DNA from 3 places in the Streptomyces sp. NPDC051563 genome. Region 3 is predicted to be linked to each of the others. Evidence: riboswitches for the same ligand, from Rfam matches in the RefSeq annotation. Region 3 holds a riboswitch; each other region holds the start of a gene.
What was found. A riboswitch is a leader RNA that binds a small molecule or an ion and turns the genes downstream of it on or off. The one in region 3 is predicted to bind thiamine pyrophosphate.
Positions count from the first base shown of each region.

Region 1 (4,013 bases), on a different contig from region 3:
GCCGGGTCCACCGGGACGCCCGACTCGATGAGGCGCCGCCCCTGGGCGAGGTCGCGCGGGCGCCCCACCGCGAGGACCGCGACGAGCCGCCCCTCCCGCAGCCAGCACACCGACCAGGTGTCCTCCGCCGGGGAGCCGCGCCACACCAGCGCATCCGCGGAGCCGTGGTGCCCCGCGTACTGCACGAAGCGGCCGAACTGCTCCGACCAGAAGTACGGCACCGGGTCGTAGACCTGCTCGCCGGAGCCCCCGGCCACGATGTCCGCCGCGACCACCCGCGGCCCCTGGAGCGCGTTGTCCCAGTGGTGCACCAGCAGCCGGGACCCGTAGCGCCCCGAGGGGAACGAGGCGCAGTCCCCCACCGCGTACACCCCGCGCACCGAGGTGCGCAGCCGCTCGTCGGCGATCACCGCCCCGTCCGCCCCGGGCTCCACTCCCGACCCCGCCAGCCATCCGGTGGCCGGCCGGGCGCCGATGCCCACCACCACCGCCCCGGCGGGCAGCGCCCGCCCGTCGGCGAGCAGGACCCGGCCCGGTTCCACGGAGGCCACCCGCGCGCCGGTCAGCAGCTCGGCGCCCGCCTGGGCGTACCACCGCCCCATCGGCTCGGCGACCTCCGCGGGCAGCGCGCCCGCCAGCACCCGGTCGGCCGCCTCGACGACGGTCACCGCGCAGCCCGCCCCGCGCGCGGCGGTGGCGAACTCCGCCCCGATCCAGCCGGCCCCGACCACGACCACCGGCGAGCCGGCCTCCAGTACGGGCCGCAGCCGGGCCGCGTCGTCCAGGGTGCGCAGCAGGTGCACCCCGGGGACGCCCTCCGCGCCGGGCAGGGTCAGCGGGAGGGCGCCGGTCGCCAGCACGAGGACCTCGTACGGGACCGGGCCCGCCTCGGTGTCCACCTCCCGGTCGGCGGGGCGCAGCCCGGTGACCTCGACGCCCAGCCGGAGCCCGATGCCGAGCTCCTCGAAGTCGACGTCGAAGGCCGAGTCCTCCGCCTTGCCGAGGAGCACCGCCTTGGACAGCGGGGGCCGGTCGTAGGGCTGGTGGGGTTCGGCCCCCAGCAGGGTGACGGGGCCGGTCCAGCCCTGTTCCCGCAGGGCAACCGCGGTCTGGACCCCGGCCATTCCGGCGCCGACGATCACGACTCCGCGCGGAGGGGTGCCGGCCTGTTGCGTCTGCTGTTGCGTCTGCTCGCTCACGCGGCTCAGCCTAATCAACTGACGGTCCGCCAGGAATAGCGGGCGGAAACCTCCCGCGGGCCGGGCCGGGCCGGCCCCGGCACCGGGGAGGCAGCCTTACCGGCCGTCGGCCTCGGCGTTACTCTGGCACCGAACCTATCGCGGGAGTCCGGGCGCACCGGGCTGAGAGGGAGGCTGGCCGGCCTCCGACCGTACGAACCTGATCCGGGTCATGCCGGCGAAGGGAGGGGCTGGACGCCCATGCATTCATCCAGGAACGGCCGGAGTCCCGGCCACGACGTCCTCGTCATCGGGGGCGGCATCATCGGGCTGGTCACCGCCTGGCGGGCGGCTCGCCGCGGGCTGCGCACCGCGCTGGCCGATCCGGACCCCGGCGGCGGCGCCGCCCAGGTCGCGGCCGGCATGCTGGCCGCCGTCACCGAGCTGCACTACGGCGAGGAGACCCTGCTCGGGCTCAACCTCGCCTCCGCCGCCCGCTACCCCGCGTTCGCCGCCGAGCTCGCCGAAGCCAGCGGCGGCATGGACATCGGCTACCGCGCCTGCGGCACCCTCGCCGTCGCCCTCGACGCCGACGACCGGCTGCACCTGCGCGAGCTGCACGCCCTCCAGCGCCGCTGCGGCCTGGAGTCCGAGTGGCTGACCGGCCGCGAGTGCCGCCGCCTGGAGCCGATGCTGGCTCCGGGCGTACGCGGCGGCCTGCGCGTGGACGGCGACCACCAGGTCGACCCCCGCCGCCTCGCCGCCGCCCTGCTGGCCGCCTGCGAACGGGCCGGCGTCACCCTGCACCGCGCCGCCGCGGCCCGGCTGCTGACCACCGCCGACCGGGCCTGCGGCGCGGTCCTCGACGACTCGGATGCCACGGAGCTGCGCGCCGACCAGGTGGTGCTGGCCGCGGGTTCGCTCAGCGGCCGGCTGGACGGCGTACCGCCCGAGGCCGTGGCCCCCGTACGGCCGGTGAAGGGGCAGGTGCTGCGCCTCGCGGTGCCGCCGTCCTACGCGCCGTTCCTGTCACGGACCGTACGGGCCGTGGTGCGCGGCAGCCACGTCTACCTGGTCCCCCGCGAGAACGGCGAACTCGTCGTCGGCGCCACCAGCGAGGAACTCGGCTGGGACACCACCGTCACCGCGGGCGGGGTCTACGAACTCCTGCGCGACGCCCACGAACTGGTGCCGGGGATCACCGAACTCCCCCTGGTGGAGACCCGCGCGGGGCTGCGTCCCGGTTCCCCGGACAACGCCCCCCTCCTCGGCCCGACCGAACTCCCCGGCCTGCACCTGGCCACCGGGCACTACCGCAACGGCGTCCTGCTGACCCCGCTGACCGGGGACGTGATGGCGGACCTCCTGACCACCGGCGAACTGCCGGAGATCGCCCGCCCCTTCACCCCACGCCGTTTCACCCTCACGTCCACCCCCGCATCCCCCCTCACATCCCCCCTCACGCGACAGGAGTCGTTCGCATGACCATTTCCGTCAACGGCGAGCCGCGCGAGATCGCGGACGGGACCATGCTCGCCACCGTGGTCGCCACCCTCACCGAAGCCACCAAGGGGGTCGCGGCCGCCCTCAACGAAACCGTCGTGCCGCGCGGCCAATGGCCCTACACCTCCGTGGCCGACGGCGACCGCGTCGAGGTCCTCACCGCGGTCCAGGGAGGCTGACCCCATGGCAGACGACGCCTTCACCCTCGCCGGCCGGACCTTCTCCTCCCGCCTGATCATGGGCACGGGCGGAGCCCCGAGCCTGGACATCCTGGAACGGGCGCTGGTCGCGTCCGGCACCGAACTCACCACGGTCGCGATGCGGCGCCTCGACCCGACGGTCCAGGGCTCGGTCCTGTCCGTCCTGAACCGCCTCGGCATCTCCGTACTCCCCAACACCGCGGGCTGCTTCACCGCCGGCGAGGCCGTACTGACGGCCCGGCTGGCCCGCGAGGCCCTCGGCACGGACTGGATCAAACTGGAGGTCGTCGCCGACGAACGCACCCTCCTCCCGGACGGGGTCGAGCTGCTCGACGCGGCGGAGACCCTGGTCGACGACGGCTTCACCGTCCTCCCCTACACGAACGACGACCCGGTCCTCGCCCGCAAACTGGAGGACGTGGGCTGCGCGGCGATCATGCCGCTCGGCTCCCCCATCGGCTCCGGCATGGGCATCCGCAACCCGCACAACTTCGAGCTGATCACCGAGCGGGCCGGGGTCCCGGTCATCCTGGACGCGGGAGCCGGAACGGCCTCGGACGTGGCCCTGGCCATGGAACTCGGCTGCGCGGCGGTCATGCTCGCCTCCGCGGTGACCCGCGCGCAGCTCCCCGTCCTGATGGCCGCGGCCATGCGCGACGCGGTCTCGGCGGGCCGCCTGGCCCACCGCGCGGGCCGCATCCCCCAACGCCGCTTCGCGGAACCCTCCTCCCCGACAGAAGGCCGAGCCACCCTGGACCCGGAACGCCCGGCGTTCTGAGGGGGCTGTACGGGTTCACGCCCGCGCGGGGCCCTCGCCCCACGTCACAGCTGCGCTGCAACCGTTCGGTGCCCGGGGCGGGGGGCTCGGGGGCCCTCGTAGAATCGGCGGGTGGATACGACCCTGGATGACCCGCTCGTCGGGCAGACGCTCGATGGCCGCTACCGCGTGGACGCCCGTATCGCGGCCGGCGGCATGGCCACGGTCTACCGGGCCGTCGACACCCGTCTGGACCGGATCCTCGCCCTCAAGGTGATGCACCCGGCCCTCGCCGCCGACCCCGGCTTCGTCGACCGGTTCATCCGCGAGGCGAAGTCCGTGGCCCGGCTGGCCCACCCCAACGTCGTGGCCGTC
Region 1 covers NZ_JBITDL010000030.1:1,128-5,140, forward strand. Annotated here, with positions in the region: gene ACIA8F_RS29990 (NAD(P)/FAD-dependent oxidoreductase) at 1-1,199, opposite strand, end outside; TPP riboswitch at 1,330-1,442, shown strand; gene thiO (glycine oxidase ThiO) at 1,440-2,663, shown strand; gene thiS (sulfur carrier protein ThiS) at 2,660-2,860, shown strand; gene ACIA8F_RS30005 (thiazole synthase) at 2,865-3,659, shown strand; gene pknB (Stk1 family PASTA domain-containing Ser/Thr kinase) at 3,771-4,013, shown strand, end outside.
Region 1: it holds a riboswitch for thiamine pyrophosphate, as region 3 does, so the genes downstream of both, thiO (glycine oxidase ThiO) here and thiC (phosphomethylpyrimidine synthase ThiC) in region 3, are expected to answer to the same signal.

Region 2 (4,013 bases), on a different contig from region 3:
TCAGCAGCGCGTCGAAGCCCCGTACGAAACGGCCGGCGCGCCGGGTCAGGGCGGCCGCCGCGAGCCCGCCGACGAGCAGCGCGATGGCGGTGGCGGCGAGCGCGTACTGCAGGGAGTTCCAGATCGCCTCCAGCGGCGGCACGAGGAAGGTTCCGCCGCCCGCGCCCACCTCCTGGAGCGCCCGGTAGAAGCCGAAGCCGTACCCGCCGGGGGCGTCGAGCGACCGCTCGACCAGCACCGCGAGCGGCGCCACGATCAGCAGGGCCACCGTCAGCAGCACCCCGCCGAGCAGGGTGCGCTGCGCCCGGCCGCGCGGCCGGTGCGTGGTCCGCCCCGGGTCCACGAGCCGCAGCGCGGTCTCCCGTTTGCGCACGGTCCAGGCGTGCACCCCGAGGATCGCGGCGATGGCCGCGAACTGCACCATCGTCAGCACGGCGGCCGTCGGCAGGTCCAGGAGCTGCGCGGTCTGCCGGTAGACCTCCACCTCCAGGGTGGAGTACGCGGGCCCGCCCAGGATCTGCACGACGCCGAAGGAGGAGAACGTGAAGAGGAACACCATGAGCGAGGCGGCCGCGACGGCCGGGACCAGCGCGGGCAGCGTCACCCGGCGCCAGGCGGCGAACCGCCCGGCGCCCAGCACCCGGGCGGCCTCCTCCTGGCGCGGGTCCAGCTGCGCCCACAGCCCGCCGACCGTGCGGATGACCACGGCGTAGTTGAAGAAGACGTGCGCGAGCAGGATCGCCCACACGGTCGTGTCGAGGCGGATCCCCCACACCTCGTCCAGCAGACCGTTCCGCCCCACGAGCGCCAGGAACGCGGTGCCGACCACGACGGTCGGCAGGACGAACGGCACCGTGACGAGTGCCCGCAGCAGCTGTTTGCCGGGGAACTCGAAGCGCGCGAAGACGTACGCGCCGGGGAGTGCGATCAGGAGCGTGAGCGCCGTGGACGCGAGCGCCTGCCAGGTGGTGAACCAGAGCACGTCGACGATGTCGGGCCGGGCCAGCACCTCGCCGATCCGGCCGAACTGCCAGCCGGCGTCCGTCTTGAGCCCGCGTCCGACGATCGCGGCGACGGGGTACGCGAAGAACAGCCCGAAGAAGACGAGCGGCACGGCCATCAGACCGAGCCTGACGGCCGTGGCCCGCCCGCTCTCCTTCGGAACGCCGCTCACCCGTCCTACTTCACGACGAGGGCGGACCAAGCCTTGACCCACTGGTCGCGGTTCTTGGCGATGGCCTCCGGGGCGACCGTCTCGGGCTTCTCGATGACCACGCCGTGCTTGGTGAACAGCTCCGGGAGGACCGCGTCCTTGGTCACCGGGTTCACGAACATCTGGAGCGGCATGTCCTCCTGGAACTTCTTGGAGATCAGGAAGTCCAGGAGCGCCTTGCCGCCCTCCTCGTTCTTCGCGCCCTTGAGCAGACCGGCGAACTCGGTCTGGCGGAAGCAGGTGCCCGTCGAGACGCCCGTGGGGGCCTCGGCCGGCTGCGGCTCGCCGTACAGGACCTCGACCGGCGGGCTGGAGGCGTAGGAGACGACCAGCGGGCGGTCGCCCTTGGCCTTCTTGCCGCCCGCGGAGCCGGAGAAGCGCTCGTTGTAGGCCTGCTCCCAGCCGTCGACGACCTCGACGCCGTTGGCCTTGAGCTTGCTCCAGTAGTCCTTCCAGCCCGCGTCCCCGTACTTGCCGACGGAGGCGAGGAGGAAGCCCAGGCCGGGCGAGGAGGTCGCGGCGTTCTCGGTGACCAGGAGGTTCTTGTACTCCGGCTTGATCAGGTCGTCCAGCGTCTGCGGCGGGGCGAGCTTCTTGTCGGCGAAGTAGGCCTTGTCGTAGTTCACGCAGATGTCGCCGGAGTCCACGGGGGTGACCCGGTGCTCCTTGTCGAGCACGAACTCGGGCTTCACGTCGGCGAGCCCCTTGGCCTCGTACGGCGTGAAGATGCCGTTGTCGAGGGCACGGGAGAGGAGCGTGTTGTCCACGCCGAAGAAGACGTCGCCGCGCGGCGAGCCCTTGGTGAGGATCTCCTGGTTCAGGGCCGCGCCGGCGTCGCCCGACTTCAGGACCTTGACGGTGTAGCCGCTCTGCTGCTCGAACTCCTTGAGGACCGTGTCGGTCACGTTGAAGGAGTCGTGCGAGACGAGGGTGATCGTCTTGCCGGTACCGGACTTGGACGCCGGGGCGTCGCTCGCCCCGGCGGACTTGTCCTTGGCGTCGCCGCCGCCGCAGGCGCTGAGCGTGGTGACGCCGAGCGCGGCCGCGAGCGCGATGCCCGCCAGCTTCTTGGTGGTGCTCATTGGTGCATTCCTCCTGGGATGTCCAGGAGAAGACGCGGCCCTGCCCGGCGCTCTGTGGAGCGGTCGCCGGGCAGGGCGCAACAGCTTGAGTGGTGACCGAACTTCCTACCCCGAATGACCGGGGCGAGGTTCAGAGGGTCTGCGGTGACGGATACCGCACTCTCAGCGCTGTGGCGCTCCCCTGTCGGAATATGAAATTGGTTGTTCGGCCACAGAGTACCCCGCGGCCGAAAGCAAACCTCAACTGGCGAAAATCATCGCTCCGAGGCGGCGAGCTGGCCGCACGCGCCGTCGATCTCCTGCCCGCGGGTGTCGCGGACGGTCACCGGCACGCCGTGGCGGGCGATGGCGTCCACGAACGCCTTCTCGTCCTCGGGCCGCGAGGCGGTCCACTTCGAGCCGGGCGTCGGGTTCAGCGGGATCAGATTGACGTGCACGCGCTTGCCCTTGAGCAGCTTGCCGAGCAGGTCACCGCGCCAGGCCTGGTCGTTGATGTCGCGGATCAGGGCGTACTCGATGGAGATCCGGCGGCCGGACTTCTCCGCGTACTCCCACGCCGCACCGAGCACCTCGCGGACGTTCCAGCGGGTGTTCACCGGGACCAGGGTGTCGCGGAGCTCGTCGTCCGGGGCGTGCAGGGAGACGGCGAGGCGGCACTTGAAGCCCTCGTCGGCGAAGCGGAGCATCGCCGGGACCAGGCCCACGGTGGAGACGGTGATCCCGCGCTGGGACAGGCCCAGGCCGTCGGGCTCCGGGTCGGTGAGGCGGCGGATGGCGCCGACGACGCGGTTGTAGTTCGCGAGCGGCTCGCCCATGCCCATGAAGACGATGTTCGACAGCCGGGCGGGCCCGCCGGGGACCTCGCCGTCGCGCAGGGCGCGCATGCCGTCGACGATCTGGTGGACGATCTCCGCCGTCGACAGGTTGCGGTCGAGGCCGGCCTGGCCGGTGGCGCAGAACGGGCAGTTCATGCCGCAGCCGGCCTGCGAGGAGATGCACATGGTGACCCGGTCCGGGTAGCGCATCAGCACGGACTCGACGAGCGTGCCGTCGTGCAGCTTCCACAGGGTCTTGCGGGTGGTGTCGTCATCGCACGAGATGTGCCGCAGGACGTTCATCAGGTCCGGCAGCAGCTCCTGCTGGAGCTTCTCGCGCGAGGCGGCGGGGATGTCGGTCCACTCGGCCGGGTCGTGCGCGTACCGGGCGAAGTAGTGCTGGGAGAGCTGCTTGGCCCGGAAGGGCTTCTCGCCGATCGCGGCGACCGCCTCCCGGCGCTCCTCGGGGGTGAGGTCGGCGAGGTGCCGGGGCGGCTTCTTCGCTCCGCGAGGGGCGACGAAAGTGAGCTCTCCCGGGACAGGGCGGGCCATGGCAGGTACTCCTTGTAAGACGAAAGGCGCGCCGCAGAAGCAGCGCGCCTTCCAAGAGTAACCGCCCCGCCTGTACGGGCGCCTTTTCGCAGGTCAGCCGGTGCCGACGAACAGGGCCAGCAGCAGCCACACCACCGGGGCCGTCGGAAGCAGGGAGTCCAGCCGGTCCATGATGCCGCCGTGGCCCGGCAGCAGGGTGCCCATGTCCTTGATCCCGAGATCCCGCTTGATCATGGATTCCCCGAGGTCGCCGAGCGTGGCGCTGACGGCGACGGCGAGGCCGAGCACCAGGCCCTGCCACCAGACGCCCCCGTCGATCAGGAACTCCATGCACAGCGCGCCGGCCCCCAT
Region 2 covers NZ_JBITDL010000014.1:124,622-128,634, reverse strand. Annotated here, with positions in the region: gene ACIA8F_RS18510 (ABC transporter permease) at 1-1,120, opposite strand, end outside; gene ACIA8F_RS18505 (thiamine ABC transporter substrate binding subunit) at 1,180-2,295, opposite strand; TPP riboswitch at 2,380-2,488, opposite strand; gene rlmN (23S rRNA (adenine(2503)-C(2))-methyltransferase RlmN) at 2,550-3,662, opposite strand; gene ACIA8F_RS18495 (phosphatidate cytidylyltransferase) at 3,756-4,013, opposite strand, start outside.
Region 2: it holds a riboswitch for thiamine pyrophosphate, as region 3 does, so the genes downstream of both, ACIA8F_RS18505 (thiamine ABC transporter substrate binding subunit) here and thiC (phosphomethylpyrimidine synthase ThiC) in region 3, are expected to answer to the same signal.

Region 3 (4,013 bases):
GGCCGGGCTCCCGCTTCCCACCGCGTACCACCTGCTGCGCACCCTGACGCACGAGGGCTATCTGCGACGGGAGAGCGGGGTCTTCGTCCTGGGGGACGCCGCGGGCCGACTGGCCGGTGGCGGACTTCAGCAGAAACGTCGCAGCATGATCCTCGACTCCCTCGCGCACTTCCGCGACGCGGTCGGGGCCCCCGTCTACTTCGCCGTCTACCGCGAGGGTGAAATCGAGGTCGTGGGTGTCTCGGACACTCCGGCCCACCCGGCCTGCGAGGAGTGGGCCGATTTCCGCGAGACCGGCCACGCGCACGCGATCGGGCAGTGCCTGCTCGGCCAGCTCGACGAGAAGACGCGCAGGGACTACTACGACCGTCATCCGGTCGAGGCCATCACCTCCTACACCGTGCGGGATCTACGGGCTCTGGAGCAGCGCATCGCCTCCATGGAGCGGATGCAGCCGGTGACGGAGAGGCAGGAATACTCCCTGGGCACGGTGTGCGCGGCCATCCCCATCACGGCCGGCGACACCGCCGCGACGATGGCGATTTCTCTCCCCCTGCACCATGAAGACCGATTGCTGTATGCGGTCGATCGGCTACGGAGTGAAGTAGGCGCGCTGTTGAGCACCCTCTCGTTCTCTATCAGTATCTGAAAACTCACTCCTTGTGATCTGCAAGCGCTTACACCACTCTTGTCAAGAGGGCCTTGGGGGATCATTCCTGGCCACTTCCACTACAGCGGGGTAGGCAATGCGCGAGTCGGTACAGGCAGAGGTCATGATGAGTTTCCTCGTTTCCGAGGAGCTCTCGTTCCGGATTCCGGTGGAACTCCGGTACGACGCTCGTGACCCCTACGCAGTCCGCCTGACCTTCCACCTTCCCGGAGATGCGCCCGTGACCTGGGCGTTCGGCCGGGAGCTTCTTCTGGACGGCATCAACAAGCCGTGCGGTGACGGCGATGTGCACATCGCCCCGACCGAGCCGGAGGAACTGTCCGATGTCCACATCAGGCTGCAAGTAGGCGCGGACCGGGCTCTCTTCCGCGCGAGCGCGGCGCCACTCGTGGCGTTCCTCGACCGCACCGACCGGATCGTTCCGCTCGGCCAGGAGCGCAACCTCGGGGACTTCGAGGAGAACCTCGACGAGGCGCTCGACAAGATCCTGGCGGAGTCGCAGCAGAACGAGCAGAACGCGGGCTGACGCCGGCCCGGCCGGAGACCCGACGGCACGACCTGCATGACGGCACCATCCGCACCACCCGCACCACCGAAGCTACGCACCGCGGCTCAGCGTGCCGACGCGCTGAGCGCTCCACCCTGCCGTTCCTCACGACCGGCCGAGTGCGCGAACTGACCCGTCGCGCCCGCCGGTCCGCACGTTTCAGCGCTTGCGCCGCCGACCCCGGCCGCCGCGGAGCGGCCCCGAGGCCGCTGTGGCCGCCGGGGATTGCGTGCGGTCCGCGGACACCACCAGCGCGGCCAGGGCCGTCGTCACGGGGACCGAGGCGACCAGGCCGATCGAGCCCACGAGGGTCCGCACGATCTCCTCCGCGACCAGCTCGCTGTTGGCCACCGACCCCATGCTGCTGTTCGCGATGGAGAACAGCAGGAGCAGCGGCAACGCCGCGCCCGCGTAGGCCAGTACCAGCGTGTTCACCACCGAGGCGATGTGGTCGCGCCCGATCCGGATGCCCGCCCGGTACAGCCCGCGCGGTCCCATCGACGGGTCGGCCTGGTGGAGTTCCCACACCGCCGAGGTCTGCGTGACGGTCACGTCGTCGAGGACGCCGAGCGATCCGATGATGACACCCGCAAGCAGCAAACCGCTCATGTCGATGTTCGGGTAGAGCCCGTGGATCAGCCCGGTGTTGTCGTCCGTGTTGCCGCTCAGGAACGCCCAGTCGATGAACAGCGAGCCCAGCAGGCCGATCAGGAGCAGCGAGATGATCGTGCCGAGCACCGCCACCGAGGTGCGTGCCGTCAGCCCGTGGCACATGTAGAGCGCGATCAGCATGATCGCGCTGGCTCCGACCACGGCCACGACCAGCGGATTCGACCCCTGCAGGATCGCCGGGAGGATAAAGAGGGTCAGCACGGCGAAGCTGACGACGAGGGCGATGAGCGCGAACAGCCCGCGCATCCGCCCGACGATGACGACGGAGAGGGCGAAGATGCCGGCGAGCAGGGCCATCGGCAGCTTGCGGTTCACGTCGATCACGGAGTACTGGAGGTCCCGGGGCGCGTCCGGCGCGTAGGCGACCACCACGTCCTGGCCGTCCGTCAACTGCCTTGGGGCGCCCGGCTGGACGATCTCGACGAACTCGCGGCCCTTGTCGGGACCGCTGCCCACCCTGACCGTGGCCTTCTTGCACTCGCCGTTCTGCGCGGCGATGGCCTCGCGCCCCTCGGGGGTGGAGGCGTCACCGGTCGGCGGGACCTGTGCGGCGTTCACGGATTTGCAGTCGACGTGCTGGAGCGCGACGACCGTGCCCTGCTGGGTCTGCCGGTCGAAGCCGACGCCGGTGCGCTCGTGGCCCGGCGCACCGCCCGGCCAGAGCACGACCATGCCGATCACGACGGCGGCGGCGAAGGGGATCAGTACGGCCGCGATCACCTTGCGCAGGTGCTTCGAGACGGGGGCCGCCGGGCCATGGCTGTGCGCATGGCCGTGGGAGTGGCCGGAAGGGGCGGCGGGCGAATGGCCGGGGTCCGCGTGCGCGTGGCCTGCGTGGCCGGCATGACCTGCGTGGCCGGCGGGATCCGTGGGTTCGGTGGGGGGCTGCGGCGAGGACGTCACTGGCTGATCATCGCAACAGATGAGGGGGCCCACTGTTCAGCACGCCACACATGACGCTAGCGTGGGGGCTACTTTGCACAACGCGGGAGCTCGGAGCACCGGGCTGAGAGGGCGCTGATCACCGTTCGCATTCGAAGATGCGTACGGGAGGAGGCTGCGTCGACCGCCGAACCTGTTACCGGGTAATGCCGGCGTAGGGAGATTAGGTCTCATGACCATTCAGGACGCACGCACGCCTGCCGTCAGCCAGGACGCCGACGGCCAGAACGAGCGCCAGCCCGGCTGGCACAAGGGATATGTGGCGGGCTCCCGCCCCGACATCCGGGTGCCGGTTCGCCAGGTCCACCTCACCAACGGCAAGGACGTGACGCTCTACGACACGTCCGGGCCGTACACCGACCCGCAGATCGAGACCGACGTGCGCCGCGGCCTGCCGCCGCTGCGCGAGAACTGGATCATCAGCCGCGGCGACACCGAGGAGTACGCGGGCCGCCCCGTGCGCCCCGAGGACGACGGCATCAAGCACACCTCGCCGCGCGGTGGCCTCAAGAACCTCGACGCGGTCTTCCCGGGCCGTCCCCGCCAGCCCCGCCGAGGCCGTGGCGGCGCCGCGGTCACGCAGCTCGCGTACGCCCGCCGCGGCGAGATCACCCCGGAGATGGAGTACGTCGCGATCCGCGAGAACGTCTCCCCCGAGGTCGTCCGCGAGGAGATCGCCGCAGGTCGCGCGGTCATGCCGGTCAACGTGAACCACCCCGAGATCGAGCCGATGATCATCGGCAAGCGGTTCCTGGTGAAGGTCAACGCCAACATCGGCAACTCCGCGGTCACTTCCTCGATCGAGGAGGAGGTGGACAAGATGACCTGGGCGACCAAGTGGGGCGCCGATACGGTCATGGACCTCTCGACCGGCCGCAACATCCACACCACCCGCGAGTGGGTGCTGCGCAACTCCCCCGTGCCGATCGGCACCGTGCCGCTGTACCAGGCGCTGGAGAAGGTCGACGGCCGCGCCGAGGACCTGACCTGGGAGATCTACAAGGACACGGTCATCGAGCAAGCCGAGCAGGGCGTCGACTACATGACGGTCCACGCCGGCGTGCTGCTGTCGTACGTGCCCCTGACCGCCCGCCGCAAGACCGGCATCGTCTCGCGCGGCGGCTCGATCATGGCCGCCTGGTGCCTGGCGCACCACAAGGAGAACTTCCTCTACACGAACTT
Region 3 covers NZ_JBITDL010000001.1:219,314-223,326, forward strand. Annotated here, with positions in the region: gene ACIA8F_RS01060 (IclR family transcriptional regulator) at 1-649, shown strand, start outside; gene ACIA8F_RS01065 (SsgA family sporulation/cell division regulator) at 747-1,196, shown strand; gene ACIA8F_RS01070 (YibE/F family protein) at 1,377-2,792, opposite strand; TPP riboswitch at 2,865-3,009, shown strand; gene thiC (phosphomethylpyrimidine synthase ThiC) at 3,004-4,013, shown strand, end outside.